2 regions of the Alitiscatomonas sp. genome follow, and region 2 is predicted to be linked to the other one. Evidence: predicted binding sites of a transcription regulator. Region 2 holds the regulator's gene; the other holds the start of a gene.
What was found. Region 2 encodes HrcA, which represses chaperone genes, less so after heat shock. Its sites were predicted from a motif close to TGTTAGCACTCNNNNNNNNNGAGTGCTAACA; they were not measured.

Region 1: a site for HrcA is predicted at 4,491-4,521, ahead of clpB (ATP-dependent chaperone ClpB). Genes of this name have one in related genera too.

The regions. Positions count from the first base shown of each region.
Region 1 is NZ_JAXXBR010000097.1:1,841-18,518, reverse strand. It holds gene brxL (protease Lon-related BREX system protein BrxL) at 1-836, shown strand, start outside; gene WIH05_RS10395 (AAA family ATPase) at 859-2,499, shown strand; gene WIH05_RS10390 (UvrD-helicase domain-containing protein) at 2,492-3,571, shown strand; partial or broken gene WIH05_RS10385 (IS256 family transposase) at 3,771-3,890, shown strand; gene clpB (ATP-dependent chaperone ClpB) at 4,588-7,176, shown strand; gene WIH05_RS10375 (glycosyl hydrolase family 18 protein) at 7,446-8,597, shown strand; gene WIH05_RS10370 (solute carrier family 23 protein) at 8,697-10,094, shown strand; gene WIH05_RS10365 (FAD binding domain-containing protein) at 10,232-11,122, shown strand; gene WIH05_RS10360 ((2Fe-2S)-binding protein) at 11,119-11,586, shown strand; gene WIH05_RS10355 (molybdopterin cofactor-binding domain-containing protein) at 11,583-13,877, shown strand; gene WIH05_RS10350 (nucleotidyltransferase family protein) at 13,874-14,584, shown strand; gene WIH05_RS10345 (VOC family protein) at 14,622-14,987, shown strand; gene WIH05_RS10340 (Fic family protein) at 15,681-16,283, shown strand; gene WIH05_RS10335 (Fic family protein) at 16,327-16,678, shown strand, end outside.
Region 2 is NZ_JAXXBR010000081.1:368-17,045, reverse strand. It holds gene WIH05_RS07685 (hypothetical protein) at 418-1,128, shown strand; gene dnaJ (molecular chaperone DnaJ) at 1,220-2,359, opposite strand; gene dnaK (molecular chaperone DnaK) at 2,461-4,329, opposite strand; gene grpE (nucleotide exchange factor GrpE) at 4,375-5,007, opposite strand; gene hrcA (heat-inducible transcriptional repressor HrcA) at 5,033-6,070, opposite strand; gene WIH05_RS07660 (3D domain-containing protein) at 6,396-7,004, shown strand; gene WIH05_RS07655 (glycine C-acetyltransferase) at 7,074-8,261, opposite strand; gene tdh (L-threonine 3-dehydrogenase) at 8,273-9,307, opposite strand; gene WIH05_RS07645 (3D domain-containing protein) at 9,614-10,330, shown strand; gene WIH05_RS07640 (hypothetical protein) at 10,511-12,226, shown strand; gene glgD (glucose-1-phosphate adenylyltransferase subunit GlgD) at 12,319-13,458, opposite strand; gene WIH05_RS07630 (glucose-1-phosphate adenylyltransferase) at 13,452-14,660, opposite strand; gene hemW (radical SAM family heme chaperone HemW) at 14,798-15,919, opposite strand; gene WIH05_RS07620 (NUDIX domain-containing protein) at 15,935-16,678, opposite strand, start outside.

The sequences.
Region 1 (16,678 bases), on a different contig from region 2:
GTCTGGGGAGAAATCTGAATCAGCGTGATACAATTGCGGTTCGTCGTATGATAGACGGTTATCTGAAGTTGATGTATCCAAATGGTGAGTTTACCAAAGAAGAACTGGAAGAAATTATTCAGATTGCATTGGAAATGCGTCGCCGTGTCAAGGAGCAATTGAAGAAGCTGGGCGGTATGGAATTTTATGATGTAAACTTTTCTTATATAGATCTAGAAGATATGTCAGAACATTATGTTTCCGTACCAGAACAGGGTGGCGGTAAGCTGATACCGGATGGAATGTGTAATCCGGGACAGGTTTATACCGTATCCAGAGGAAAAAGTGGCATGATTGGTGTATTTCGTTTGGAAAGCCAGATGCTTCCAGGCAATGGCAAAATTGAACGGACTGGCTTAGGTAGCGATTCTAAATGCAAGGAAGCTGTGAACACGGCATTTAATTATCTGAAAGCCAACGGCAATCGGATCAGTGGCTCTATCAGCACCTCGACCAAGGATTACATCATCAATTATCAGGATTTGCATGGTATCGGTATGACAGACAAATTGGCACTTCCAACATTGATTGCACTTTGTTCGATTGCCCTTGGAAAGCCTGTTGTCAGCAACTTGGCAGTGTTGGGAGATATAACAATTAGTGGCACAATGATAAAGGTGGATGAACTTGCAAACACGCTTCAAGTGTGCCTGGATAGCGGTGCAAAGAAGGTGCTGATTCCAAGTACCTCATTTGTTGATTTTGCAAGCGTTCCGGCTGATCTGATGAGTGCATTTCAGCTGATTCCGTATCAGAGTGCGGAAGATGCGGTGTTTAAGGCATTGGGGATAGAGTAAAATCGAAGATAGGAGGCTACGAATGGCTATTGAGAAGGTAATCATTCAAAATTTTAAGAAGTTTAAAAATCCGTTTGAAGTAAAATTTAATGAAAATATCAATCTTCTGGTTGGGGATAATGAATCTGGAAAATCTACTATTCTTGAAGCCATTCATGTGGCTTTAACGGGTATGTATGCTGGTCGAAATATTAGAAATCAGCTATCAACATATTTATTTAATAGAGAAGCAGTTGAGGAATACCTGGCATCAGTGGAAAATGGACAGCCGATTGCACCTCCAGAAATAATGATTGAGTTATATTTCAAAAGTGGAACATTGCCTGAATATGAAGGAAATGGTAATTCCGAAAAAAGTGATGGTATAGAGGGAATCAGATTCACAATTAGTTTTTCTGATAAATTTAATTCAGAATATGAAAGTTTGCTGAAAACAGAAAAAATTACAAGTTTGCCTATTGAATTTTATGAAGCTAAATGGTTTTCTTTTAGCCGAGATGAAAAAATGCCCAGATTCATACCAATAAAGTCTGTAATGATTGATTCGTCAAATTACAGATACCAAAATGGGTCTGATGTATATATTTCCAGAGTAGTAAAGGATTTCCTTGAACCAGAGGACATAACAGCAATAACACAAGCCCATAGAAATATGATAGATGAGTTTGCACAAAATGAAGCAATTCAGTCAATCAATGAGAAAATTAGTGCAGCGTCTACGGTTATGAATGGAAAATTATCATTGAGTGCCGATCAGGGAGTTCAAAATTCCTGGGAGTCAAGTTTGGTTACGCAGGTGGATGGAATCCCGTTTGCTCATGCTGGAAAAGGTGCACAATGTATTATAAAAACACAATTAGCTTTAAGTCATAAACAGGCAGAAAAAGCAAGTATTATTTTGATTGAAGAACCTGAAAGTCATTTGTCTTTTTCTCGATTAAGCGAATTGATGGGAGTTATAGAAAAGGCTGCATCTGGTAGACAGATTATAGCATCAACGCATAGTAGCTTTGTCGCTAATAAACTCGGACTGGAAAATTTAATTTTACTTTCAGACGATAATTGTTGCTCGATGCAATCGCTCAAAAAAGAAACTTTTGAATTTTTCAAAAAAGTGGCAGGTTATGATACACTGCGACTGATTCTTTGTAAAAAATCAATCTTAGTAGAGGGCGATTCAGATGAGCTGGTTGTTCAGCGGGCATATATGGATACTCATGAGGGGCGGCTTCCTATCCAAGACGGAATAGATGTAATGACCGTAGGTGGGGTGACATTTAAGCGGTATCTTGAAATTGCACAGATATTAAACAAAGAAACGGTTGTTGTTACGGACAACGATGGAAATATTGAAGCTGCTAAGAAAAAGTACAGAGAATACGAAGAAATACCATGTATCCATATATGCGTTGATGAGGTAGTGGATACAGGTGACTTGAAACTGTCAGATAAGGATTTTAATTATAATACCTTTGAGCCGAAAATATTGAAAGAAAATGGGCGAGAAGCAATGAATAATATTTTTGGAACTAACTACGATACGGATGATGAGATGCACAAATATATGCACGCTCATAAGACGGATTGTGCCATAGCAATTTTTGAATCGGCTACGAAAATTAAATATCCTGAGTATATAATGAGGGCAATAAAAAATGAGTAGTCTAATTATTGCGGCGGCAGGGGCAGGAAAAACAACATTTCTTGTAAAGAAGGCATTGGAGATTTCTGAAAATGTTTTGATAACAACTTATACCGATGCTAATGAACAAAGCATTAGAGACAAATTTTACGAAATAAATGGTTGTATTCCATCCAATGTAACTATTATGCCGTGGTTTTCGCTGCTAATCAAGCATGGTATACGACCTTACCAAAGCTATCTTATAAATAACAGGGTATCCGGTGTGTTATTAGTGAATAAGGCAGATAAAAATTTATTGAGACTAAAGGATACAAATGAGAAAAAATATGTCACGGCTTCCGGTAATGTATATTCAAATATGATTTCAAAACTGCCATGTGTTTTGGATGGATTATCGAATGGCTGTGTATTTCGCAGAATACGAAAAATTTTTTCTTATGTTTTTGTAGATGAAATACAAGATTTTGCCGGATATGATTTAGAAGTTATAAAAAAGCTATACGAGGTTGGCTGCAATATGACTTTAGTAGGAGATCCCCGTCAGACGACATATCGAACTCATTACGAAGCAAAACATAAAAAGTATGCAGGTGGGAAAATAGTGGATTTTGTGCAGGATAATATTACTGGAATGAATATTGATACCACAACATTATCTACATCTCATCGAAATAATCAGATCATATGTAATCTTGCAAATCAGATGTATCCTGATATGAAGCCATGTGATTCTGCTATGAATGAAAAAACGGGACATGATGGAATATTTTGGATTAACGAAAAAAATATTGATAGCTATATGGAAACATATAATCCGATACAGCTTAGATATGACAAAAAAACTAAGGTAAATACAAAATTTGAAGTAACGACTTTTGGATCATCAAAGGGACTTACTTTCGACAGAGTTTTGATATATCCGACACAGCCAATGTTAAATTGGCTGTCAGGGAAATCGAAGGATATGAAAGCTGAAAGTCTTTCAAAGTTTTATGTGGCAGTTACCAGAGCGAAGTATAGTGTAGCTTTTGTATATAAAACAAAAAAGATTCCTTCTGAGGATATTGGAGAAATGTGGATAGATGGATAAATAACTGAAGAGAATTATCTGAAAAAGGCAGAAAAATCCCCCCATCGTTGAAGAGTCTATGAAAGTTTTATGTAAATAAAGATTTAAAAGGTCTTCTATGATAAGATAATAAATCATAGGAGGCCTTTTATCATGGCAAGAGAAAAGAAAACCGTACACAAAGTACAAATGACTGAAGGAAAAAGAAAATATCATTCAGATGCTCCTGCAGGAGTATGACATCGAGTCTGCCCAGGACATTCAAGATGCCCTTAAAGATCTGCTTGGCGGCACCATCAAGGAAATGATGGAAGCTGAAATAGATGAACACTTAGGCTATTGCTTCCATGACTTAGGAACTAAAACGGATGCAGGCATCAGAGATATTCCTATGACACAGATGGTATATGATGTGCTCCGTAAGCAGAGAGAACTGAACCTGATGCCCGGTTTACAGAGTAATGTGGAGATTGGTGGACGTAGTGGATTTATTTTCAATACAAAGCATGAACATCCGATCATGCCGGCGGGAGTGAACAGCTTTCTGAAAAATAGCGTCAATGCCTATAATAAGAAAGTAAATTGGCAGAAGATGAGAAGCGAGAGACAGAGCTGATGCCCCCTATTTCATCGCATACCCTTCGTCATACGGGATGTACCAGGCTGGGTGAGAACAATGTCAACCCCAAAGTTATGCAGTATGTCATGGGCCATTCAGATGCATAGATCACAATGAATGTCTATAATCATATTGTAGAGAAGTCTCATGTGGAGAATGAGATGTCTAAAATGAACCTGCCAGAAACTGTGACTGCTGTGGTATAAACCATAAGTCGTTGTCGTAAAAATGTGGTCAAATCAAGAAAATCGAGTGCAAAAGCAAGTGAAAAATCCCTGTGAGACCAGTAAAATCAAGGATTCACAAATTCTTCAAAAAAAAAATTAGCACTCACCCATTGACAGTGCTAATAACATGTGTTATATTCTGCCTAGAACAAATAAACAAGACCATTTCCTTTTCAAAAGGAGGATTGTATATGAATATCAGTAAGTTTACACAAAAGTCAGTGGAGGCCGTCCAGGGCTGCGAGAAGCTGGCTTATGAATATGGAAACCAGCAGATCGACCAGGAGCATCTTCTGGTGAGCCTCCTGCGGCTGGAGGACAGCCTGATCATGAAGCTGGTAACGAAAATGGGAATCTCCGGCGGACAGTTTTTAAACGAGGCGGAGCAGGCGTTAAATAAGCTTCCGAAGGTTTCCGGCGGCGGCCAGGTCTATCTGACCAACGATCTGAACAAGGTCCTCATCAGCGCAGAGGACGAGGCAAAGGCCATGGGAGACGAGTATGTTTCCGTGGAGCACCTGTTCTTATGCCTGTTAAAGGAGCCCAACCGGGCTTTAAAGGAGCTGTTCCGTTTGTACGCCATTGACCGGAACAATTTTTTACAGGCTCTTTCCACCGTCCGCGGAAACCAGCGGGTGGTCAGCGACAATCCAGAGGCTACTTATGATACCTTAAATAAATATGGGGCCGATCTGGTGGAGCGGGCCAGGGACCAGAAGCTGGACCCGGTCATCGGCCGGGATGCGGAGATCCGGAATGTGGTCCGGATCCTGTCCCGGAAGACAAAGAATAACCCGGTGCTCATCGGCGAGCCAGGCGTCGGAAAGACGGCCGTGGTGGAGGGCCTTGCCCAGAGGATCGTCCGCGGCGATGTGCCGGAGGGCTTAAAGGATAAAAAGCTGTTTTCCCTGGATATGGGAGCACTGGTGGCAGGAGCCAAATACCGGGGCGAATTTGAGGAGCGGTTAAAGGCTGTTCTGGAGGAAGTGAAAAAGAGCGAGGGGCAGATCATTCTCTTCATCGATGAGCTTCATACCATTGTGGGAGCGGGAAAGACCGAGGGTTCCATGGATGCCGGAAATATGTTAAAGCCCATGCTGGCCAGGGGCGAGCTCCACTGCATCGGCGCCACGACCCTGGACGAATATCGGAAATATATTGAAAAGGATCCGGCCCTGGAGCGGCGGTTCCAGCCGGTGACGGTGGATGAGCCCACGGTGGAGGATACCATCTCCATCCTCCGGGGACTGAAGGACCGGTATGAGGTCTTCCATGGAGTAAAGATCACCGATTCGGCCCTGGTTTCGGCGGCGGTCCTGTCCAACCGGTATATCAGCGACCGGTTCCTTCCGGATAAGGCCATTGACCTGGTGGACGAGGCCTGCGCCATGATAAAGACCGAGCTGGACTCCATGCCCACCGAGCTAGACGAGCTGTCCAGGAAGATCATGCAGCTGGAGATCGAGGAGGCGGCCTTAAAGAAGGAAACCGACCATCTGAGCCAGGAGCGGCTGGCGGATCTCCAGAAGGAGCTGGCGGAGCTTCATGACACCTTTGCCTCCCAGAAGGCCCAGTGGGAGAACGAGAAGGCGTCGGTGGATCGGCTTTCCAGCCTCCGTGAGGAGATTGAGAGCCTGCACCGCCAGATCCAGGACGCCCAGCAGAAGTATGACTTGAATAAGGCGGCGGAGCTCCAGTACGGAAAGCTTCCGCAGCTGGAAAAGGAGCTGGAGGCCGAGGAGGAAAAGGTAAAGAACCAGGATCTGAGTCTGGTCCATGAAAGCGTTACGGAAGAGGAGATCGCCAGGATCATTTCCCGGTGGACGGGGATCCCGGTGGCAAAGCTTACAGAAAGCGAGCGGAATAAGACACTTCATCTGGATGAACAGCTCCATAAGCGGGTGGTGGGCCAGGATGAAGGCGTGGAGAAGGTCACAGAGGCCATTATCCGGTCCAAGGCCGGGATCAAGGATCCCACCAAGCCCATCGGCTCCTTCCTGTTCTTAGGCCCCACCGGCGTCGGAAAGACGGAGCTGGCCAAGGCCCTGGCGGAGAGCCTGTTTGATGACGAGAACAACATGGTGCGGATCGATATGAGCGAATATATGGAAAAGCATTCCGTGTCCCGTCTCATCGGTGCTCCTCCAGGATATGTGGGCTACGATGAGGGCGGCCAGCTGACCGAGGCAGTCCGCAGAAAGCCCTACTGCGTGGTCTTATTTGACGAGGTGGAAAAGGCCCATCCGGATGTGTTCAACGTGCTTTTACAGGTACTGGACGACGGGCGGATTACCGATTCCATGGGAAAGACCGTGGACTTTAAGAATACGATCCTCATCCTGACCTCCAACATCGGCTCCCAGTATCTCCTGGAGGGCATCGATGAGAACGGGAATATCCGGCCGGAGGCGGAGCAGATGGTCATGAACGACCTTCGGGCCCATTTCCGTCCAGAGTTTTTAAACCGTCTGGATGAGACCATCCTCTTTAAGCCTCTGACAAAGGACGACATCGGAGGGATCGTGGATCTTCTGGCGGCAGACATCAACCGGCGTCTGGCCGATAAGGAGCTGACCATCGCCCTGTCCGATGAGGCAAAGCAGTTCATCGTGGACAATGGCTACGATCCGGTTTACGGAGCCAGACCGCTGAAACGGTATCTGCAGAAAAATGTGGAGACCCTGGCGGCAAAGCTGATCCTTTCCGACGGTGTCCATACAGGAGATACCATCCTGATCGACGTGGTGGACGGACGGCTGACAGCGCTGGCTGAGCGATAACTGAACGGATATGACTGAAATCACCCGGAAGGGACGGTTCCATATGGGAACGTTCTTTTCCGGGTATTTTTATATCATGGGAAAATGCGTCCCATGATATTAAAACGCTCCGCAGGGACAGCCATGGGCCGGAAGCAGTTTTTCCGCAGAGGGAGCAAAAAAGCGGCCCGTCCGCAGGCGGAAAAGCACGCAGGTGCGTTTTTTCGTTCCCCCGGACAGCCCATGCTCATATATTAATTAGGAAAGAAATGGATGGGGAGCGGGAGAACGTGTCAGTTTACGTGGTAAAGGAAGGAGACAATGTGGACCGGATCGCAGAGACGGCCGGTATCCCTGTGGGAGAGCTTCTGTGGGCCAACCAGATAGAATATCCATACCGCCTGGCTGTGGGCCAGTCGCTCCTGATCCCGGAAGGACCGGCGGCGGACCGGGAACAGTCCAGGCGGGAGCTATACTCATTTGGTTATGCATATCCGTTTATTTCAAGGGAGACGGCGGAGCAGACGCTTCCGTTTCTGACAGATCTTTATATTTTTTCCTACGGCTTTACAGAACAGGGAACACTGATCCCGCCTTCGTCCGATGATACCTGGCTGATCCGCCAGGCAGCGGATGCCGGTGTGGATCCTGTGATGGTCCTGACGCCCCTGGGAACAGACGGCCGCTTTAACAACAATCTGGTGACGGCGCTGATGGAGGACAGGAGACTCCAGGAGAGGCTGATCTGGGAGCTGGGACGGACGATGACAGAAAAGGGCTACCGGGGGCTGGACATTGATTTTGAGTACGTCCGGGCAGAGGACGGGCCGGCCTTTGCAGAATTTACAGGCCGTGTGCGCCGTGTGCTCCAGGTATTCGGTTATCCGGTCTCTGTGGCCCTGGCTCCGAAAACGTCGCCGGACCAGAAGGGGCTTTTATATGAAGGAATCGATTACCGTCTGTTAGGGGAGGCGGCGGACCGGGTGATGCTGATGACGTATGAATGGGGATATACATACGGCCCTCCCATGGCCGTAGCCCCCCTCAATATGGTCCGCCGGGTGGTGGAGTACGCGGTTTCAGCCATTCCGGTGGAAAAGATCAGCCTGGGGATCCCCAATTATGGGTATGAATGGCCCCTTCCCTATGTGCGCGGGACCACAAAGGCCCAGTCCATCAGCAACCGAGAGGCGGTGGCCCGGGCCATCGATCATGGAGTCCCGATCCGGTTCGACGAGACGGCCTGGTCCCCATACCTTCGTTACTGGCAGTACGGGATCCAGCATGAGATCTGGTTCGAGGATGTGCGGAGCATTCAGGGAAAGTTTGACCTGATCCGGGAATATGGCCTTCTGGGGGCCGGTTACTGGCAGCTGATGAATTTTTTCCGTCCCAACTGGCTTTTAATGCAAGAAAAATTCCGAATTATTAGAAATAATTAAAGTTTCTGAATATTCATTGGGTTATTGACTTTTTTTCTCCTATCGCCCATGATAGAGGGGCTGAAAAAAGCAGAAAAAGGCTAAAAAGGAGAGAGAAAAGTGGAAAAAGCAGAAACAAAAGGAGCGGCGTTTGACTTTTATGGGAAGCTTCCGCTCACAAAGGCAGTTCCCCTGGGGCTTCAGCATGTGCTGGCCATGTTTGTGGGAAATCTGACTCCGATCCTCATCATCACAGGCGCCTGCGGCATTGGAGCAGGCAGCGAATTTGCAGAGCTGCAGGTGGATCTGCTGCAGAACGCCATGCTGGTGGCCGGGATCGTGACACTGGTGCAGCTTTACGCCATCGGTCCTGTGGGAGGAAAGGTCCCCATTATCATGGGAACCAGCTCCGGCTTCATCGGTGTATTCAACAGTGTGGCAAAGGTCATGGGCGGCGGCATTGCCGGCTACGGGGCCATTATGCTGGCCTCCGTTCTTGGCGGCCTGTTTGAGACGGTCCTGGGCTTTTTATTAAAGCCCCTGAGGCGGTTTTTCCCGGCAGTGGTCACTGGAACAGTAGTCCTTTCCATCGGCCTGTCCCTGGTATCCGTGGGCGTCAATTCCTTTGGCGGCGGAAATATGGCAGCTGATTTTGGTTCCATTGAGAACCTGGCTCTGGGCGCTCTTGTGACAGTGGTGATCATCGCGTTTAAGCACGGAACAAAGGGCATGACCAGCGCATCGTCCATTCTGATCGGAATCATCGCCGGATATATTGCGTCGGCTGTCATGGGCCTCTTTTTATCCCCCACAGGCATTACTGCTGATGGCGTGGAGTATACCAAGGCATGGGTCTTAAACTGGGACAAGGTGGCGGAGGCCTCCTGGTTTTCCATACCGAAGCTGATGCCGGTCCCCCTGGTCTTTGACCTGCGTGCCATCGTTCCGGTGCTGATCATGTTCATCGTAACGGCAGTGGAGACCGTGGGCGATATTTCCGGCGTGATGGAAGGCGGCATGGGACGGGAAGCGACCGATTCTGAGCTTTCCGGCGGCGTTATCTGCGACGGTCTGGGCTCCAGCTTTGCAGCCCTGTTCGGCGTGCTGCCCAACACATCCTTCAGTCAGAACGTGGGCCTGGTGGCCATGACAAAGATCGTCAACCGGCATGCCCTGGCCACAGGAGCCGTATTCCTGGTGTTCTGCGGCCTGCTCCCCAAGCTGGCGGCGCTGATCTCCATTATGCCCCAGAGCGTTCTGGGCGGAGCGGCGGTGATGATGTTTTCATCCATCGTCATCAGCGGCATCCAGCTGATCACAAAGGAGCCGCTGACAGCCAGGAACATCACCATCGTATCCACGGCCCTGGGACTTGGCTACGGCATTGGTGCCAATGGCGCAGTGATCGCCGGACTTCCCGAGGCAGTACAGCTGATCTTCGGAGGCTCCGGTATCGTTCCGGCAGCGATCCTGGCCATTGTCCTGAACATTGTGATCCCCAGAGAGAAGGAGGCTTAAAGGGCCTGGCTGCTGGCTTCCGGAATGAAAGCAGGAAGGAGGCCGGAACAGGCCAGACGGGCCCTTTTTAGAAAGTAAAAGTGGAAAATATCCGTCCTGCGGCTTATAATAGAAAATCATATGGAGGAGGGAAACGGATGCTTAAATTCAGAGAATATGTGCGGGCGGAAAGCCTGGAGGACGCTTATGTGCGGAACCAGAAAAAATCGGCCCATATCCTCGGCGGCATGCTGTGGCTGAAAATGCAGAACCGGACGGTTCAGACGGTCATCGATCTGTCGGACCTGGGACTTTCCGGTATTGAAGAGACAGAGGAGGAATACAGGATCGGGGCCATGACCAGCTTAAGGGAGCTGGAGCTCCATAAGGGGCTTGACGCCATGACCGGCGGGGCCGTCCGGGAGAGCCTGCGTCACATCGTGGGCGTCCAGTTCCGGAACCTGGCCACCGTGGGCGGCAGTATTTTTGGACGGTTTGGATTTTCTGACGTGCTGACCATGTTCCTGGCCCTGGATTCCTGGGTGGAGCTGTACCATGGAGGTCTGGTGCCCATGGAGCGGTTTGCGGCAGAGGGAGCAGAAAATGATATTCTGGTGAGGGTCATCGTAAAGAAGGAGAAACGGCGGTACGCCTACCTGTCCCACCGGAACACAAAGACGGATTTTCCTGTGATGGCCTGTGCGGTGGCCGTCGGGGAAGGATGGAGATCCGGAGAAGGGGAACGGGCTGCCGGACGGGCTGTTTTCGGGGCGACTCCGGCCCGGGCCAGATCCTATGAGCTTCCGGCAGAATGGCTGGAGCGGTTCCAGGCCTCCGGAGAGGAAGCGCGGAAGGTTCTGGCTGCGGAGCTTGCATCTGTGGTCCCCACGGGCAGCAATATCCGGGCGGGAAAGGAATTCCGCAGCCATCTGGCGGGCATTCTCCTGTACCGGGGACTGATGGAAGCATTGTACGGCGGAAGCGGACAGGCCGCAGGAGCCGGCGCTCCGGCCTGCCTGACAGAAGAGAAGGAGGGACAGAGGGCATGAAGATTTCACTGGTCTTAAATGGGAAAAATGTGGAGGCGCTGATCTCTGACGACAGGCTTCTCATTGATTTTTTACGGGATCACGGCTGTCTCAGCGTGAAGCGGGGCTGCGAGTCGTCCAACTGCGGCCTCTGCACGGTGTTTATGGATGATAAGCCGGTCCTTTCCTGTTCTGTCCTGGCGGCCCGGGCCGACGGCCACAGGATCGACACCCTGGAGGGTCTCCAGAAGGAGGCCGAGGAGTTCGGAGCGTTCATCGCCGACCAGGGAGCGGAACAGTGCGGCTTCTGCAATCCGGGCATGGTCATGAACGCCATTGCCATGTTCCGGGAAAATCCGGACCCCACGGACGATGAGATCCGGGAATATCTGGCCGGGAACCTGTGCCGCTGCTCCGGCTACGAGGGACAGCTCCGGGGGATCCGTGCATTTATCGAATATAAAAAGAAGGGAGGAGCGTCATGAAGAATGTAAATCAGGGGATCCGTAAGAAGGACGCCATGGCGCTTCTGATGGGAAAACCGGTGTATATGGACGATCTGGCCCCCAGGGACTGTCTGATCGTTAAGGTGTTAAGGAGCCCCCACGCCAATGCCATGATCCAGTCTGTAAAGACGGATGCGGCCATGAAGGTGCCGGGGATCGCAGCCGTTTATACCTGGGAGGACGTGCCTGCAGAGCGGTTTACCATGGCCGGGCAGACGTATCCGGAGCCCAGCCCCTACGACCGGCTGATCCTGGACCGGCATGTGCGGTATGTGGGAGATCCGGTGGCCATTGTGGCCGGGGAGACCGAGGACGCCGTGGACCGGGCCTTAAAGCTGGTGAAGGTGCAGTATGAGGTGCTTCCGGCTATTCTGGACTTCCGGACTGCCAAGGATAACGAGATCCTGGTCCATCCCGAGGACAGCTGGAGATCTCTTTGTCCTGTGGGAGCGGACAATAAGAGAAATCTGTGCGCCAGCGAGGTATCCGGACAGGGAGATGTGGATGCGGTCCTGGCAGAGTGCGACGTGGTGGCAGAGGGTACATACCATACCCTGGCCGACCAGCAGGCCATGATGGAGACCTTCCGGACCTGCTGCTATTTTGACGCCTACGGACGGCTGAACATTTTAAGCTCCACCCAGATCGTGTTCCATGTGCGGCGGATCATTTCCAACGCCCTGGGGATCCCCAAGTCGAAGATCCGGGTCGTGAAGCCCAGGATCGGCGGCGGCTTCGGAGCGAAGCAGACGGTGGTTTCTGAGATCTTCCCGGCTTTTGTCACCTGGAAGACGGGGCGGCCGTCCAAAATGATCTTTTCCCGGACGGAGAGCCAGACGGCCTCCACTCCCCGCCATGAGATGGAGGTCTCTGTGCGGATCGGAGCCAATAAGGACGGGATCATCCAGGCCATCGATGTGTATACCTTATCCAATACAGGAGCATATGGCGAGCACGGACCCACGACTGTGGGACTTTCCGGCCATAAGTCCATTCCGCTGTACGGTACTCCCAAAGCCCACCGGTTTGCCTACGATGTGGTCTATACCAACGTGATGTCGGCGGGAGCCTACCGGGGCTACGGAGCCACCCAGGGGATCTTTGCCGTGGAGTCGGCAGTCAACCAGCTGGCGGAAAAGCTGCACATGGATCCGGTGGAGCTGCGTCTCAAAAATGTGGTGCGCCAGGGAGATGTGATGCCGGCCTATTACGGCGAGACAGCGGCAAGCTGTACCCTGGATCAATGTCTGATGCGTACAGCGGAGATGATCGGTTGGAAGGAAAAATTCCCCTGCCGGGACATGGGAAATGGAAAGGTGAGGAGCGTCGGCATCGCCATGGCCATGCAGGGCTCCGGGATCTCCGGCGTGGACGTGGGCTCGGCTTCCATCAAGCTCAATGAGGACGGATACTATACGCTGACCATCGGGGCGGCAGACATGGGAACAGGCTGCGATACCATCCTGGCCCAGATGGCGGCGGAGTGCCTGGACTGCTCCACAGACCAGATCACCGTTTACGGGGCGGATACGGACGCCTCCCCCTACGACTCCGGATCCTATGCATCCAGCACCACCTATGTGACGGGAAAGGCCGTGGAAAGAGCCTGCGGAAAGCTGCTGGAGAAGATGGAGGACAAGGCGGCGGAGCTTCTGAGAGCGCGGTATGCGGCGGATGTTTCCGGCGCGGAACTGGAGTTTGACGGGACACGCTTCCTGGATCCGGCTACCGGAGAGTCGGTGACTCTGACAGACCTGGGGACGGCGTCCATGTGCGGCAGCCAGGAAGCCCTCCAGGTGACGGAGACCCACAGCTCTCCCGTATCGCCGCCGCCGTTCATGGCAGGCGCGGTGGAGATCGAGCTGGATAAGGAGACGGGCCATGTGGAGATCCTGGACTATGCGGCTGTGGTGGACTGCGGAACGGTCATCAATCCCAACCTGGCCCGGGTCCAGACCGAGGGCGGCATTGTCCAGGGAATTGGAATGGCCTTATATGAGAATGTCCAGTACGACAAAAAGGGTCATATGATGAACAACTCGTTCATGCAGTATAAGATCCCCACCCGGCTGGATATGGGAAGGCTGCGGGTAGAATTTGAAAGCAGCTATGAGCCCACCGGCCCCTTCGGAGCCAAGTCCATCGGAGAGATCGTCATCAACACGCCGTCCCCGGCCATTGCCCATGCCATTGCCAACGCCACAGGGCTGTGGTTTAAGGAGCTTCCCATCACCAGTGAGAAGATCGCCATGGGACTGCTGAAGAAATGAAAATAAGATGCGTGTATCTGGCGGCTGGAAACAGCCGCCGGTTTGGAAAAAACAAGCTTTTTCATATGGTCGGGCAGAAGCCCATGTACCTGCATCTGCTGGACCGGCTGGCGGCTGTGGCAGAAAGGCATAAGGAGCTGGAGATCGTGGTAGTGTCCCAGTATGAGGAGCTTTTGCAGGAGGCAGTAGGAGAAGGCCACGGGCCTGTCTGCGATCCCTCTGTGGAAAAGGAGCGGAGGGCCCTTCTTGCCGGCTCTGGCCGTCTGTATCCTGTATACAGCCCCCAGAGTCGGGAGGGAGTATCCCACAGCATCCGGGCCGGGATCCTGGCGGGAATGCCGGGATCCAGCCCGATCTCTGGAATGTGCAGGCAGGAGGCCGGGAGAGAGCCGGACGCCTATGTGTTTTTTGTGGCCGACCAGCCGTGGCTTTCGGAAAGGACCGTGGAGACTTTTCTGGAATTCATGAAGAAGGTTTCGGATGGAGATAGGGAAAGCCATCCGATCGGCTGCATTTCCTGCCTGGGGGAGCCGGGGAATCCGGTGTGGTTTTCTGCATTTTATAAGGATGAGCTTCTGGCTCTGTCCGGGGACCGGGGAGGAAAACGGGTCATGAAAGCCCATATGGACCAGGTACATTTTTTTGAAGTAGAGGAAGAGAGAGAACTTTGGGATGTGGATACCCTGGAGGACCAGGCTGGCCGGTAATCCAGGGACATCCATGGAAAAAAGAAAGGAGTCTCATATGAAACCAGAATCCAGCGTAATATTCTTTCCGTGCAAAAATATGGAGGAAACAAAAAAATATTATACCACTGTTTTAGGGCTCCCCGTTTATAAGGATCTGGGGTCCAGCGTGTGGTTTGACTGCGGGTACGGTTATCTGGCCTTCTGCGATTACGGTCCAGACCGGCCCATGGCCACAGGCCAGTGCATTTCCTTTAATCTACCGTCCCTGGAGGATGTGGACCGCATGTATGAAGCCTTAAAGACCCGACCGGCTCTGGGACTTTCTGCTCCGCCGGCCCACCACACGAAATTTCCGGTGTATTCCTTCTTCTTTTCTGACCCCAATGGATATACGCTGGAGTATCAGAAGACGACGGACTAGGGTTTTGGGAGCAGGATAGGGAATGAGCGGGTGGGAATGATTTCAGAGACCCGAAAAAGCCTGGAATGCCTGGGTTTTCTAAGGCTTAATACCCTCTGTGGCAACGATTTTGCAACATGTTTTCATGATCCATAAAAGAGGGATAACTGATTTTGATTCGTCAGCTAGCTCTCTTATAAAAATATCCCACATAAAAGCGGGCATATGAAACACATGGTCAAGAGAAAAGCGGAGCGATTATTAGAGAAATATATGCGTCTTTCCGACAGAGGAAGGATGATTGGAAGAAACCAGCTCGGAAACGGGATGGTTTCTTCTGTTATATAGGGATATAATGCTTTTGCTTTCAAAAGTGAAAAATATTCAAAGTTTTGAAAATGAGTAAAGTGCAGATTTTAAGTTTTCATACAAAAAATAAACAAAAAAACGAGGAAAAGTGAGTTGTAAAACGGATTTTCATTTTAGGTGAGGTTTTTGTCGTTGGTAAATCACACAAATTTTATGAAAATATGCTGATAATTATATAAGTATAGTTTTATTGTCGAGTTGTCGTTGTCCTGCTCATCTGTATATTTTTACCCCAATCGGCAAAAATAAAACATGAAGCGATGTATAAAAAACTGTAATAATTGCCGATAATGTGGTATAATTATTCTGAGATATTCGATTATCGTTAGAATGCGAGGTAATGTAATGCTTGAAAACAAACTGGGAATTACAGATTCAGCGGAATTAGCAAGAATAGAAGAAAAAATCAGCAAGCAGAAAGCAGTTGAAATGTTTGAAAGTGGATATTTGGAAAGTTTAGAAGCTGGAACCTTTGAAAGCCTTGCTAAGATTCATAAGTATCTTTTTGATGAAATATATGATTTTGCCGGTGAGGTTCGCAAAGTGAATATTTCAAAAGGGAATTTCCGTTTTGCTCCATTGATATATCTGGATGCAGCTTTGCAGAGCATTGACAAAATGCCCCAGTCCACATTTGATGAAATTGTCGAAAAATATGTGGAAATGAACGTGGCTCATCCGTTTAGGGAAGGCAACGGCAGAAGCACAAGAATCTGGCTGGATCTGATGCTGAAAAAAGAAATCGGATATGTCGTTGACTGGAGTAAAGTGGATAAGGAAGATTATCTGCTGGCCATGGAGCGCAGCCCGATTAAAGATATAGAAATTAAGTTCCTTTTGAAAAATTCCCTTACAGACAATGTAAATGACAGAGAAATCTATATGAAAGGCATAGATCACAGCTACTACTACGAAGGCTACTATGTATACAAAACCCAGGAACTGTAAATGAGTTGGAAAATCTGAGATTGAGATAGGCGGAGGATATTAGATGCGATACCTTTCTGTTGCAGAGACAGCAAAAAGATGGGATATATCGGAGAGAAGTGTTCGTAATTATTGTGCTCATGGACGTGTTCCAGGGGCGTTTCTTACCGGAAAGACCTGGAATGTACCGGAAGATGCAGCAAAGCCATTACGAGCAAATCAGAAGGAGAATAAGCCGAAAACTTTGCTTTCTATTCTTCAGGAAGAAAAGAAAAGTAAATATTCCGGGGGGATTTATCATAAGACACAGATTGATTTAACCTATAATTCCAATCATATGGAAGGCAGCCGGTTGACTTACGATCAGACAAGATATATTTTTGAGACAAATACCATCAGCGTGGAAAATGAAACAT
Region 2 (16,678 bases):
ATGTACGTTTTTTCCCACAGTGCCCAAAAATCTCACGGAAATCCTGGGATTTTCACCGGATTTCACTGGATTTCTCCTATGGATTGGGCATATTTCTCTTTTTTCTCTGTATATACCCAAAAATCTCCGGAATTTTGGGCATAGCAGAAAAAAGTCCCTGTCTATGCCCAAAAAGGGGCTTACACTTCTGCCTGTTCCCGTTTATAATGATCGGACAGGGCTTCTCCGCCTGCGGCGGGCCGCTTCTGCGGACAAATTTCCTTCCGCTATATAGCGATCCCTGCGGAACGTTTTTTATGTCATAGGATGCACTTTCCTATGACATTAGCCGCGAAGGCCTGGATATGCTCTGTACCAAACACCATATAGATCCGGCCAGGAGCCGGAAGACTTTTGCAAAAGCAGGGAGGCCTTTCCATGAACTTTGATGAGCTGTTTACAAAATGGAAATCCGAATATTCGTTTAACGCTTTTATCCGGGACGGGATTGTTGATCCCGCTCACTATGACAGGCCGCACATTTTATTTATTCTCCGCGATATGAACTGCCGGCACGAGCGGGACCTGTGTGCGGATCTCCGCAGAGATGGAAGCGGATGGAGAACATGGAACAACATCGGCAGATGGACAAAAGCTCTGCTGGACGGTGACGGGGAGTATCCGTGGGATATGTCCTCCCCCAGCCGCGCGGCACAGCTAAGGCGCGTTGCTGTTATGAATCTGAAGAAGGAGGGCGGCGGCAGCCGCGCCTCTGGAAGCCAGCTTCTGGATGCGGTGCAGATGCAGCATGGAAAGATCCTGGAAGAGATCTGTTTGTGTGATCCAGGCATGATCATCTGCTGTGGTCTGGCCAGTTCCGGGATCAAGGGAAATGCTGCCCTGCTTAAAGATCATGTATTGCCGGTTTCAACGGAATGGGCATCCTTCCAGTCCAGGACCTTTGACCGGGACTGGCAGTATTATTTTACTGAGATCAATAAAAAACAGATCCCTGTCATCAGCTTCTGCCATCCACAGGTCACAAATCTCAATGGCAGCAGAGGGCATGAAAAGCTATTTATTCCATTATTCCAGGATATGCTCTATATAAAAGAACTTTTTTTGAAAAACACTGCGGGAAGCGAATAAAAAAGCTGCTGCAAAAGAATAGCGGAACGGCGCTCCCATAAGGGAACGCCGAGAATCCGCTCTTTTGCAGCAGCTCCCGGATCATCCTGTTTTATTTTCCAAAAAGTCCCCGCTTCTTCTTTCCGCCTTCCGGCACAATGCCGTTCATGGCGTCGTCGAAGCGCCGCAGGGCCTCCTTCTGCTCTTCATTGAGCTTTTCAGGCACTGTGATCACCAGGGTCACAAAATGATCCCCACGGATATTCTTATTTCTTAAGGACGGAACGCCCTTTCCTCTGAGCCGTACCTTGGTATCGGTCTGGGTGCCAGGCTTTACCTCATACTCCACTTCCCCGTCCACGGTCTTGATACGGATCGGGCCGCCCAGTGCCGCTGTTACAAAGGAAATGGGCACGGTGGAGAAGATGGTGGTCTCCTGCCGTTTGAAGATCGGGTGCTTGGATACAGTCACCTCCACCAGAAGGTCTCCCCGGTCACCGCCGTTGATCCCCGGCTCTCCCTTTCCGGCGATCCGGATGCTCTGTCCGTTGTCGATACCTGCCGGGATCGTCACCTGGATCTTCTTTCTGCTGGAAATATATCCGCTGCCGTAGCAGTCCGGACATTTCTCCTTGATGATCTTGCCGGATCCCTGACAGTCCGGACATGTCTGCACGTTCTGTACCTGTCCGAAGAAGGACTGCTGGGTATAAACGATCTTTCCTTTCCCGTTACACTTGGGGCAGGTCACCGGAGAGGTTCCCGGCTTTGCACCCGTTCCATGGCATTTGGGGCATTCATCCTTTAAGTTTAATTCGATCTCCTTCTGACAGCCAAATACCGCCTCCTCGAAGGTGATCCGGACACCGGTCCTTAAATTCGCTCCGCGCATGGGCCCGTTGCTGCGCCCCCTGCTCCTGCCGCCGCCGAAGAAATCGCCGAAAATATCGCCGAAAATATCGCCCATGTCTGCGCCGCTGAAATCAAAGCCTCCAAAGCCTCCGGCCCCGCCGGCGCCTCCGTCAAAGGCCGCATGGCCAAACTGGTCGTACTGTCTTCTTTTTTCCGGATCGCTGAGCACGCTGTATGCCTCGGAAGCCTCCTTGAACTTAGCCTCCGCCTCTTTATCTCCCGGATTGGCATCGGGATGGTACTTCTTCGCCAGAACTCTGTATGCCTTCTTTAACGCCGCATCATCTGCATCTTTCGGCACGCCAAGGACTTCATAATAATCTCTCTTGCTCTCTGCCATTTCAAGTCTTACCTTTCAAACTCTATATAGTGGGAAAGGGGTTAGGCGGAATGCCGCCTAATCCCCATGCCTTCGATTTATACGCTTCGCAGCTTTTATTATTAGACTTCCTTGTAATCTCCGTCTACCACATCATCGCCGTAGCCTGCCTGGCCTGCGTCCTGGGGTCCTGCCTGGGAACCTGCTCCCTGGGCTCCGCCAGCCGCCTGGGCCTGCTCATAAACCTTTGTGAAGAGCTGCTGTGCGCTCTGCATCAGTTTTTCTTTTGCAGCCTTGATGTCTTCCACCTGGGCGTCTGTCATCTGATCGATGGGCGCACGGTTTACAGCCTCTTTCAGTGTATTTAAGTCTGCCTCAACGGCTGCCTTATCGTTGGCATCGATCTTATCGCCTACCTCTTCCAGGGCCTTTTCGGTCTGGAATACCATGGAATCTGCATCGTTCCTTGTGTCGATGGCCTCTTTCTTCTTCTTATCCTGGGCCTCGAACTCGGCTGCCTCCTTCACGGCCTTCTCAATATCTGCGTCAGACATGTTGGAGCCGGAGGTAATGGTGATGTGCTGCTCTTTGCCTGTTCCCTTATCCATAGCGGATACGTTTACGATGCCGTTGGCGTCGATATCAAAGGTAACCTCGATCTGCGGAACGCCTCTTCTGGCCGGAAGGATGCCGTCCAGACGGAACTGGCCCAGAGTCTTATTGTCTCTTGCAAACTGTCTCTCACCCTGTACCACATGGATATCAACGGCAGTCTGGTTATCGGCTGCTGTGGAGAAGATCTGGCTCTTCTTGGTGGGGATCGTGGTGTTTCTCTCGATCAGCTTTGTGGCAACGCCGCCCATGGTCTCGATGGACAGGGAAAGCGGTGTTACATCCAGAAGGAGGATGTCGCCTGCGCCTGCATCGCCGGCTAATTTGCCGCCCTGGATCGCTGCTCCGATGGCAACGCACTCATCCGGGTTCAGGGTCTTGCTGGGCTCTTTGCCTGTCAGCTGTTTTACCTTCTCCTGTGCGGCTAACATACGGGTGGAGCCGCCTACCAGGAGGACCTTGGAAAGCTCAGATGCAGAAAGTCCGGCATCCTTCAGGGCATTCTGTACCGGGATCGCAGTTCTCTCCACCAGATCGCTGGTCAGCTCGTCAAATTTCGCTCTTGTCAGGTTCATATCCAGATGCTTCGGTCCCTCAGCGTTGGCTGTGATGAACGGAAGGTTGATGTTGGTGGTGGTGGCTGTGGACAGCTCCTTCTTTGCCTTCTCAGCAGCCTCTTTTAATCTCTGGAGAGCCATCTTGTCGCCGGACAGGTCGATGCCCTCTGCCTTCTTGAACTCGTCGATCATCCACTGGGTCACACGGTTGTCGAAGTCATCGCCGCCGAGACGGGTATCACCGTTGGTAGCCAGAACCTCGATGACGCCGTCACCGATCTCAATGATGGAAACATCGAAGGTACCGCCGCCTAAGTCGTATACCATGATCTTCTGCTCTTTTTCATTATCAAGGCCATAAGCCAGAGCTGCGGCTGTGGGCTCATTGATGATACGCTTTACTTCCAGGCCTGCGATCTTACCTGCATCCTTGGTAGCCTGACGCTGGGCATCGTTAAAGTAAGCCGGAACGGTAATAACTGCCTCTGTCACCTTCTCGCCCAGATAGCTTTCTGCGTCTGCTTTCAGCTTCTGGAGGATCATTGCGGAGATCTCCTGGGGAGTATATTTCTTTCCGTCGATGTCTACCTTATAATCTGTACCCATGTGTCTCTTAATGGAGGAGATGGTGCGGTCTGCGTTGGTCACGGCCTGACGTTTTGCCGGCTCACCTACCAGTCTTTCTCCATTTTTTGTAAATGCCACGATGGACGGTGTGGTCCTGATTCCTTCTGTATTGGCGATAACGGTCGGTTTACCGCCTTCCATAACTGCTACACAGCTGTTTGTTGTACCTAAGTCAATACCAATGATCTTGCTCATAGTGATTTCCTCCTGAATTTATAAACAATGATAAATTACTTCCAGTTAGTTGGCAACCTGCACCATGCTGTGGCGTACCACAGTATCCCGGTACATATATCCCTTTAACAGCTCCGATGCCACCACATTCTCTCCCAGGGATTCGTCGTCCACATGCATCACTGCATTATGGAAATTGGGATCAAACGGCTTGCCCACAGCTTCGATGGGCTTTACGCCCATGTCGTCCAGGGTCTTCATAAGCTGCTTATATATTTTCTCCATTCCTTCGGCAAAGGGCGTTTCCTTCGCATCCTCGGGAACGGTGGCAAGGCCTCGCTCAAAATTATCCACCACAGGAAGGATCTTCTCGATCACATCCCTGGCTCCGATCTCATACATAGCGGACTTTTCTTTATCCGTCCGCTTCCTGTAATTGTCAAACTCTGCCATGGACCGCTTTAACTGATCTGTCAGCTCCTCGATCTGGGTATCTCTCGGGTCCTTCTTCTTTCCAAAAAAGCCCTTTTTCTCTTTCTTTTCTTCTTTTCCATTTTCCGGAGCAGCTTCTCCGTCTGCGCTGGCCCCTGCCGGCCCAGCCGTGTTTTCCGCTGTATTTTCAGCTCCCGCTCCGTTTTCGGGAATATTTTCTGCTTCTGCCTCTCCTGGAGCTTTCTTTTCCAGTTCCTTCTCTTCCACTTGACTCGACACCTTTCATTTCTATTTACTGCTGCTTATTAAATGTTTCATTCAGCTGGGTCACCAGAGTCCTTAGGGTCCCGACGACCTTTTCATAGTCCATCCTCTTGGGTCCGATGATCCCGATGGTTCCCCTAAGGCCGTCTCCCAGCACATAGTTGGCAGTGACCACGCTGCAGTCCTTCATGGTCTTCACCGGCGTTTCATCTCCGATATAGACCTGGATCTGGGAATCCGATGCCGACGGCGCCTGGCTTTCATCAAACAGTCCCTTTAAAAGCTCCTTCTGCTCCAGGGTACTGATCAGCTTGCTGGCATTTTCCGTATCGGAGAGCTCCGGATACTTGAAAATATTTGTAGCTCCGCTGGTATAGATCTGAAGATCCTCCGCCTGGGAGCCAATGGCCTCAGAGACCTCGTTGAGGACAAATTCCACCACCTGTCTGTGGATCCCCGCCTGCTCCTTGAGCCTTGCGATCACTCCCAGGTTGATCTCCTGGATCGTAAGCCCGTTGAGACTGTTGTTCAAAAGGATATTTAAGTTTAATATCTCTTCATTGGAAAGCTCTTCATCCAGAGTCACAAAGGAATTCCGGATGATATTTCCTTCCACCACCACCACGATCAGAAGCTTGTTGGCCTCCACTCTCGAAAGCTGGATGAACTTCAGCTTCGTCTGGTGGTAATTGGGACCGCTGACCATGGTCGCATAATTGGTATTGCTGGCCAGGATCTGGGCCATCTGCTTCAGTAAAAGCTCCACCCGGTCCACCCGCTGGATCATCATGTCCTGCATGGCGTTTACCTGGCTGTCCTTTTCCTGGATGATCTGGTCCACATAGAACCGGTATCCCTTATCAGAGGGGATCCGTCCTGCCGACGTATGGGGCTGGATAATGTATCCCAGCTCCTCCAGATCCGACATCTCGTTCCTTATGGTAGCGGAGCTCAACTTAAGACCAGAATATTTGGAGATCGTTCTGGAGCCTACTGGCTCTCCTGTCTCTAAATACGTCTGGATTATGGCTTTCAAAATCTTCTCTTTTCTTTCGTCCAGCTCCACATTTTCACCCTCTTTTTGTTTTATTAGCACTCTTTATCTATGAGTGCTAACATTTACAGTTGTTACTATATTACTTAAGTCCCCGTTTGTCAAGATATTTTTTCATTTTTCATTGCATTGATGCATTTTTATCATTTCTTCCGATGCGGGAGCCGGAACGGAGAAACCTTCTAATGAAAGGATCTGAAACAGCTGTTTCGGCAGAAACCTCCGGAAGATCCGGCTGTTTTTCTTGACATTTAACACTTTTGTAAATATAATGAAATAAATGAAATTTCTTTATGACAAATTGTAATTTTAAGTACGATCAACAGAGAGGTTGCTTATGAAGAAAAATGGATTCTGCCGCGCCGCCATGGCCGGTACTGCCCTGTTCCTTTCCATCGCCGTATTCCCCTCCCAGGCCGCCGAGACCGGGCCAGGCTTTGAAGAAGCCGTGGAGGATACATATGACGGGCCTGAAAGCCCCCTGGAGGCCGCCAGGCCTGCGGACAAAGCCATGGAAGCCGAACCAGCGAAAACGTCCGGAGGCCCCCGGAAGCCAGCAGAAGACGCCAGCGGGATGGCAGACGGCTCCCAGGAAGCTCCCTCTTCAAAGGTAACAGAGACAGAGCCGGAGGAGACCACCGTTCCCGGCAGATCCTATGGAACCTTTAAGATCTCCGCTTACTGCGGCTGTGAAGCATGCAGCGGCGGTCATCTGTACACCTATTCCGGCGCAGTTCCCAAAGAAGACCACACCATCTCTGCCGACCTGGACCAGTTCCCTCTGGGAACGAAGCTCCTCATCGACGGCATTGTCTATACAGTGGAGGATAAGGGCAGCGGCGTAGTAGAAAACCACCTGGATATCTATTTTGATACCCACAAAGAAGCCCTGGATTACGGGCTCCAGAAGGTGGAGGTATTTGAGGCAGTCGAGAAAACCCAATAGATCCATAAAAAAGGAAGGGCCCTGTCATCCAGGTTTCCCTTCCTCTTTTTTATCCTTATTTACAGATCCTTAGATCCCCATTTCAGCCTTCACTTCTGCGAAGCACTTCACTGCGAAATCCAGGTCCTCTTTTGTATGTCCCGCAGAAATCTGGGTACGTACACGGTCACGTCCCTTGGGAACTACCGGATAGCAGAAGCCTACTACGTATACGCCCTTATCTAACATACGGCGGGCAAACTCATTGGCAACCTTCGGGTCGTAGAGCATAACCGGAACGATGGGATGCTCGCCCGGAAGCAGATCAAAGCCGATCTTCTCCATCTCTTTACGGAAGTATGCAGCGTTCTCGTGAACCTTGTCACGGAGAGCGGTGGACTCCTCTAACATGTTGATGGTCTCGATGGTAGCGGCACAGATCGCCGGAGCCAGTGTGTTGGAGAACAGGTACGGACGGCTTCTCTGACGAAGAAGGTCAACAACCTCCTTCTTGGAAGCGGTGTATCCGCCGGAAGCTCCGCCCATGGCCTTGCCGAAGGTACCGGTGATGATGTCCACACGGCCCATAACGCCGCAGTATTCAGCAGTTCCGCGGCCATGCTCGCCCATGAAGCCAACTGCGTGGCTGTCGTCTACCATAACCATAGCGTCGTACTCGTCAGCCAGATCGCAGATACCCTTTAAGTTTGCGATGTAACCGTCCATGGAAAATACGCCGTCAGTGGCGATCATGATGCGCTTGCAGCCTGCTGCCCTTGCATCCTCTAACTGCTTCTTTAAGTCTTCCATGTTGTTGTTTTTATAACGGTATCTCTTGGCCTTACATAATCTTACGCCGTCGATGATGGAAGCATGGTTCAGCTCATCGGAAATGATGGCGTCGTCTGCATTTAAAAGGACCTCGAAAAGACCGCCGTTGGCGTCAAAGCAGGAGGAGTAAAGGATCGCGTCTTCCATACCAACGAACTTTGCGATCCTCTGCTCTAACTCTTTGTGGATCTCCTGGGTTCCGCAGATGAAACGTACAGAAGAAAGACCGAAGCCCCATTTATCATAACTGGCCTTGGCAGCCTCGATCAGACGGGGATGCGCGGAAAGGCCCAGGTAGTTGTTGGCGCACATATTTACTACGCCGTTGGCTGCTGTTGTATCGATACGGGAGCGCTGGGGTGTTGTGATGATGCGCTCGCTCTTATAGGTTCCTGCCTCACGGATCGCATCTAATTCCGCACGGTAGGTTTCAAATGCTGTCTTCATTGGGTTTCCTCCTATTTCTTCGTTGTCCAGTCTAAGATGACTTTACCGGATTTTCCGCTGTGCATAGCCTCAAATCCCTTTTCAAACTCTGTATAGTGGAATCTGTGGGTGATCGCCGGCTTCAGATCCAGACCGCCCTGTACCATATAGATCATCTGGTGCCAGTTGTCCATCTTACGTCCGTAGATACCCTGCAGTGTCAGGCCTTTTCCGATCACTTCGTTCATATCCATCTGGAACGGGCCGTTGGCCAGACCCAGAAGGCTGATCTTTCCGCCGTTTCTCATAACGGAGATCATCTGCTTTAAGGCAGCTCCGCTTCCGGACATCTCAAGACCCACGTCAAAGCCCTCAACCAGGCCCTGCTCCTTCATAACGGTCATCAGATCCTCTTTTGCAGTATTCACAGCTGCATCTGCGCCCATCTTCTTCGCTAATTCCAGACGGGCATCCTGGATATCGGTGATGATCACGCGGCGTGCGCCTGCGTATTTACAGATGGCAACAGCGATGATACCGATGGGGCCTGCTCCTGTAATAAGAACATCCTCGCCCACAAGATCAAACATTAAAGCGGTATGGGTTGCGTTTCCAACGGCGTCAAACATGGCAACCACATCCTCGTCCATGCTGGGATCGATGGCGATCACGTTTGTAGCCGGGATGCATACATACTCAGCAAATGCGCCGTCACGGTCTACACCCACGCTGTTGGTGTCCTTACACCACTGGATGTTGCCGTTGTGGCAGTTACGGCAGTGGCCGCAGGTGATGTGGCCTTCGCCGGATACGCGCTGGCCAACTGTAAAGCCGGTCACTCCTGCGCCTAATTCTGCGATCTCGCCCACGTACTCATGTCCGATAACCATCGGCGGCTTGATGTGCTGGGTGGACCACTCGTTCCAGTCATAAATATGTACGTCTGTACCGCAGATCGCTGTTTTATGGATCTTGATCAGTACTTCGCCCGGACCCGGAGTGGGAACCGGTACCTGACGCAGCTCTAAACCCGGAGCTGCAGACGGTTTTACAATAGCGTCCATCATTCGCATACAATGTCCCTCCACCAAATACATTTAGTTTTGTTTTGTCTGTTCCACAAGGACATTGTACCACATTCTTCCTTTCATTTCAAGATTTTTTTCATTCTGCCCCATCCGGCCCAAAGCCTTTGTTTTCCATGGTTTTCCAGTTTTTTCCCAGGAAACGCCGGAAAGCGTTTCCGCCTCCGGGGGTTGACAAAACGGAAAAAATATGTAAAATATAGCTTTGTTTCCAATTTGTTACATTTTTGTTACATTCGCATCATACTTTTTTAATGAATGTAACATAAAAGAAAGGATGTTGTAAACATGAAAAAAACAAGACTTATGGCCGGTCTTCTGCTGGTAATGCTCTTTACCGCAGTCAACTGTGTCATGGCCCTGGCTGGTACTTCAAAGATAAATGGACACTTAGACAGCGTAGAGGGAAAGGCCGTATCCGGCTGGCTCTGGGATTCCGGAAAACCGGAGGAAAGCCAGACCGTCACTGTTACCGTCACAGACGAACACAGCGGACAGGTGGTGGCAGCCGTATCCGTTCTGGCCTCCGAATACCGCGGTGATCTGACCGAGGACGGCATGGGGACCGGAAATTACGGGTTCCATGTGGAGATCGACTGGGATTCCCTCCCTCACTCTTCTTATATTATCAGTCTTTCCTCCGGGAACACGGTCATCTCCAGAAAGCTGCGTTATGCATCCGGAGACGCGGCGGCTTCCCCCTACCGGAGCCTGGTCCCTCTGGGAAATTTCAAGCTCACCGCCTACTGCCCCTGCCGGATCTGCTCCGAGGGCTGGGGACGGCGCACCAGCTCCGGGGCCCTTGCCACTGCCAGTCACACAGTAGCTGTGGATCCCAGGGTCATTCCCATCGGAAGCCGCCTTCTCATCAACGGCCAGGAATACGTGGCTGAAGACATCGGCGGAGCCGTAAAGGGCCATCACATCGACGTTTACTACAATACCCATGCAGAGACAAGGAACCATGGCACCTCCTCCGCCGAGGTATTTCTGATCCAGGAGTAAGCCCCTGGTATTTGATCCAATTCTTAAAATTCTCTAAAAATTCATAAGAAACTGATGTTTAATTGAAGAAAAATGGTAAGAATGGTATAATAAGAAAATCCAGATTCCGGGAGCGCACGCCCATAAGCGGTATGCCCCCGGAATTTATCACACAGAAAGGGGAACAAATACGTTCGCATTATGAAAAAAAGAAGCTTTTTCTCCGTGTTCGGAGGGATCCTGGTTTCTGCCGTTATCATCTTTCTTCTATATTATACGATGCTTCCGGCCATTAACTTAAAAAGCCAGGATTTTATCATTTTTCTGATCCTGTCCACTCTTATTATCCTAACTGTAAATTTCATCACCTATATGAAGGAATTCCTGTCAGGCCTGGGAAGCCGCACCAATGTCCGCGTCCGCCAGAACCCTCTCACCGGTCAGATCCAGTTTGAGACCGAGGAGCGGGAACCGGACGAGGTAACTCCCCGCCGATCCCTGGCCAGGCCCTTGAAGATCGGCTTTGGCTTCATCGGGATCCTCATTGTCCTGATGGTGATCGCCACAGCCATTGGCATCCCGTTTTTCAATGCCACCCGGTACCGGGATCTGATCCAGATGGAGACCGGAGATTTTTCTGCCGATGTGGCTGAGATCAGTATGAACCAGATCCCGGTGGTGGATAAGGATACGGCCACCCGCCTGGGAAGCCGGAAGCTGGGAGAAATGACCGAGCTGGTATCCCAGTTTGAGATCGAAAACAACTACACCCAGATCAACTACAACGGTGTCCCCTACCGGGTGACTCCCCTGTCCTACGCCGATCCCATTAAATGGCTCTATAACCAGAAAAAGGGACTCCCCGCCTATATCACCGTGAACATGGTGACCCAGCAGACGGACCTGGTATGGCTGGAAAATGGAATGAAATACTCTCCCAGCGAGTACTTCTTCCGGAACATCTACCGCCATATCCGCTTCCTCTATCCTACAAAAATGTTTGAAGAGGTCTCCTTTGAGATCGACGACGAGGGAACGCCTTACTGGGTGGCGCCCACCATCCAGTACCGCATCGGCTGGTGGAACGGAAAGGACATCGACGGAGCCATCCTTGTGAATGCCGTTACCGGAGAGGCCAATTATTATGAGAAGGACCAGGTTCCCCAGTGGATCGACCAGCTTTATGATTCCGACCTGATCATCTCCCAGCTGGACGACAACGGCCTGTTCCAGAATGGCTACATCAACTCCATCTTCGGACAGAAAAACGTGCGCCGCACCACCTACGGCTACAACTATCTGGCCCTGGACGACGATGTCTACCTTTATACAGGTATGTCCTCTGTCACCGGAGACCAGTCCAACATCGGCTTTGTGCTGGTGAACCTCCGGACCAAGGCCACAAAATTTTATGCAGTTCCCGGCGCTACCGAGGCATCCGCCATGGCTTCGGCCCAGGGACAGGTACAGCACTTAAAGTACTCAGCCACCTTCCCTCTGCTCTTAAACGTTTCCGACCGGCCCACCTACTTCATCTCCTTAAAGGATGACGCGGGGCTTGTAAAAATGTATGCCTTCGTAGATGTGGAGCAGTACCAGATCGTAGGCACCGGACAGACCATCGACGAGGCCCGGAAAAACTACCGGACCGCCCTGAACCTGGAGGATGTGGAGACCGGCGGCTCCATGGACACCCTGGAAAAGACCGGCACCGTGGACGCGGTGGCCAGTGTGGTCGTTTCCGGCAATACCTGCTATTACTTCACCCTCACCGGAAGCGATACGGTCTACGCCGCCATGGTGACCTTAAATGAAAATCTTCCGTTCCTGGAATCCGGCGACCGGATCTCCTTTACTTATACGGAGGATGAAAAGCCCGCGGCTGTGGCTGAGATCACAGAGATCAAAAAGCAATAGCCCGGAAAATTTCTTCTGGACGCATAAAGCTCCCCCGGAACGGCCCAATGGAAAGCCGCTCCGGGGGAGCTTTTTATTTATCTGTCATCCGCCTACACGGTCTGGTATTTGGCCACGTATACCTGGAAGCTGTCGGTGCCGTAAAGCTCCTTGCCCACGGATATGGTCACATTTTTATCGGTGATCACATACTCCAGTCTGGCCCCCTCCTGGACCACTGTATCCTGCATCAGCACACAGTTCTTTACCTTGGCGCCCCTGGCCACCTTCACGCCCCGGAAGAGAACGCAGTTTTCCACCTCTCCCTCAATGACACAGCCGTCGGCCACCAGCACGTTCTTTGCCTTTGCGCCGTTGATGTAGCGGGTCGGGTTGTCGTCACGGATCTTGGTGTGGATCTGGTTTCCGGAGAATAAGGAATCCAGATTTTCATCCTCCAGAAGCTTCATATTCTCGTCAAAATAGCTGCGCACGTCACAGATCCTGGCGGCATAGCCTGTGTATTCATAGGCCATGACCTTCATCTTGCCCAGCTGGTTTGCCAGGATGTCTCTCTCGAAATATGTATAGCCGCGGACAAAGGCCGTGTTGATCTCATTGATCAGCCGCTCCCGTTCCATCACATAGATGTTCATGGAGAAGTTCTGGATCCCCTCTTCCTGGGAATTCATATAGATCTTTCTCACCTTGCTGCCCTCCAGGCCCAGGGTATAGTAAAGATCCTTCACCACATCGGATTTTCTCGCGCTTTCCGGCAGCTTTTCCTTTTTGTAAACGATGGTCACGTCCGCCCCGCTCTCCTTGTGAGCGTTTAAAAGGGCATTGAAATCAAAGCTGGCGGCGATGTTGGTATCGGCCATGACCACATATTTTTCCTTCTGCTCCTTTAAGAAGGGAAGGATGCTGGCCAGGGCTTCCACACGGCCGTTATAGATCTTCATGTGCTTTTCCGCATAGGGAGGAACGATATTGAGGCCTCCGTTCTTCCGCACCAGGTCCCACTCGCGGCCAGAGCCCAGGTGGTCCATAAGAGAATGGTAATTCTGACGCACGATAATGGAGATATTGTCGATCCCGCAGTTTACCATACTGGATAATAAAAAGTCCACCATCCGGTAACGGCCTGCAAAGGGGATCGAGGCCATGGACCGCTCGGCCACCAGTTCCGGTACAAAGCTGTCATAACTGTTGGGGAAAAGGATTCCCAGAGCATCTACGTTGGAATTTACCATTGTTCTTCACCGCCTTCTACATTTTTATTGACCATGGCATTGGGGCCCACGATGGCCCCGTCTCCGATCACAACGCCGGAGCCCACAGTTGCGACGCCCTTTTCTCCGTCCTTCGGCATGGCTCCCACCACTGCCTTCTTTCCAATGGTCACGTTTTCCGCCACGATACAGTGCTTCACCACGGCTCCTGCCTGGATCACAGAGCCGCCCATGACCACAGCATCCTCCACTTCCGCTCCGGCTTCCACCTTAACGCCGGCAAAAAGGATGGAGTGCTTTACATGGCCGTCCACACGGCAGCCGTCGGTGACCATGGAATTTTCCACCAGACCCTTATTTCCGATCTTATGACCGGTCATACCGCTGTTGCGGCTGTATATCTTCCAGTTTTCATCAAACAGATTGATGCCGCTGTGCTCCGGGTCCAGGACCTCCATGTTGGCCTCCCAGAGAGAGGAGATGGTCCCCACATCCTTCCAGTAGCCGTCAAAATGGTAGGCGTACATATTTCTTCCGTCCTTTAACAGATTGGGAATGATGTTATTGCCGAAATCGTTTTCAGAATCAGGATCTGCCTCGTCCTCGATCAGGTACTTCTTCAGCACATCCCAGTTGAAAATATAGATACCCATAGATGCCAGGTTGGATTTGGGATTTTTGGGCTTTTCCTGGAATTCAGTGATCTTATCGTTTTCATCAGCCACCATCAGTCCGAACCGGGACGCCTCCTCCCACGGAACCTCCATGACAGCCACACTGAACTCTGCATTCTTTTCCTTGTGGAACCGAAGGAAATCGCTGTAATCCTGTTTGCAGATCTGGTCTCCGGAAAGGATGATCACATACTGGGGATCGTATCTTTCAATGAACGGAATATTCTGGTAGATCGCGTTGGCGGTTCCCTTGTACCAGTCAGAGCCGGAGGCCTTCTGATACGGCGGCAGCACATGGACGCCTCCATAAAGACGGTCCAGATCCCAGGGCTGCCCATTGCCGATGTATTCATTTAATACCATAGGCTGGTACTGGGTCAGGATCCCCACCGTATCGATCCCGGAATTGACACAGTTCGACAGCGGAAAGTCAATGATCCTGTACTTTCCGCCAAAGGGAACTGCCGGTTTTGCCAGCTTCTGGGTCAGGGCATATAAACGGGAGCCCTGGCCGCCGGCAAGCAGCATTGCAATCATTTCTTTTGCCATAAGTCTTTCCCCCTGAAATAATAAAAAATCTCATATACAAATTTTAACATAAAAATGCAAAAACCGATAGTCTTTTTACATATTATTTGTTTTTTTAATTGGATATTTATGACAAAAATTCCAGTATTCTTCAATTATTACAAAAATTCCGCCATTACATAATTACTCACATCCATGCCATAATCCGTCAGCCGGAACCTGCCGTCTGAAAGAACGGCGGCTCCCTCCTTCTCCAGCCGCTCCATGAGACCGGGATAAACGTCCTGGACCCGCTCCCCGAACCGCTCTTCAAATTCCTTTAGGGAAACGCCCTGGACCAGTCTCAGGCCCACGTAAAAAAATTCCTCCTCCATATCCTTTTTCGTCAGGATCTCCTGGTCCAGCCGCTTTCCGGGCTTCTCTCCCAGATAGATCCCCAGGTCCCGTTCATTGCAGAACCTGCATCCATTCACATAAGAGGAGGCTCCCAGTCCCAGCCCAAAGTAGGAAACCCCCGTCCAGTATCCGAGATTGTGACGGCATTCCATTCCAGGTCTGGCATAATTGGAGATCTCGTACCGTTCATAGCCCCGGTCCTTTAAAAACTCCCGGGTCCGGTGGTACATCTCCCGCTCCGCATCCTCATCCGGAAGGATCCCGTCCCCCCGCCCATTTCCGTATGCTTCAAAAAAGGGAGTGCCTTCCTCGATGATCAGACTATACGCGGAAATATGCTCCGGGTCCAGGTCTGCTGTTTTTTTCAGCGTATCCATCCAGCTTTCCACCGTCTGTCCCGGCAGGGCGGACATGAGGTCCACATTGAGGTTGGAAAAACCGGCCTCCCTGGCCAGCCGGAAGCTTTCCAGAAACTCCTCCCAGGTATGGATCCGTCCCAGGGCCTTTAATTCCCTGTTATCCGCCGACTGGAGGCCGAAGCTTAACCGGTTGATCCCGGCCTCCCGGTAGATCCGGAGCTTTTCCCGGTCCACGGTCCCAGGGTTGGCCTCCATGGAGATCTCCGCCGTTTCTTCTATATGAAAGGAGGCCCGCAGACAGTCGAAGAGCTCCTTCATCCACCGGGCCTTTAAAACAGACGGAGTGCCGCCTCCCACAAACACCGAAGAAACCGGTGTATCATGAAAGCCGGCACTGACTGTCCTTATCTCTTCCATCAGCTTTTCCACATACCGCCTCTGGATCTCCTCCCCCTGGGGAAAGGAAAGAAAATCACAGTAGGCACATTTTTTTACACAGAACGGAATGTGTACATATAGTTCCATCGCTTCTCCGTCCTCCTAATCTGCCTCCGGCCCTGATGTCCTGCCGGATCTTTCTGTATGCTCCGAGAGCCAGTTTTTTAAGAGCAGCAGCTCTCCTTCCTGTAAACAGAAGCCGTCCGCCTGTGTTTTTGCTGCCTGGCAGGCCTTCTCCAGATCCATCCACCGGACAGATTCCACCTCATCGGCCTGGAGCTCCAGGTGTTCCGCCTCCACCGGCCTTCTGTAAACGTAGACCGCAGCCTTTTCGCGGTTGATAAAGGGCTTTCCGTAAAAGTCCCCCTCATACTGGCTCTCAAAAAAACCGGCAAATTCCAGTTCTTCCTCCGAAGCGGTGATCCCCAGCTCCTCCTTAAGCTCCCGTCTGGCTGACTGGAGGTATCCGTCTCCCGCCGGAATATGGCCGGCGCTGGAAATATCGTAGCAGCCCGCAAAGGAATCCTTCCTGCTGCTGCGCTTCTGGAGCAGCACCCCATGGCTGCCGTCTGGCTTTTCCCGGACCACCCACACATGGCTGGTCCTGTGATAATCGCCCCGTTCATGGACCATGGACCGCTCCCGCACCAGTCCCGAGGGCTCTCCGCCTTCATCCAGCACGTCCAGCAGCTCCATGGACTCTCCGTTTAGGACCGCCTCCGAAAGCCGGTTCCCATAATAATGAAGCTTTAAAGAAAAAAACGGCTCCCCTTCATCCATGAGCCTGAAAAAGATCCGGTCGCCTTCCCACAGGTTTAAACGGTCGATCTCCTCTTTTGGTACCCA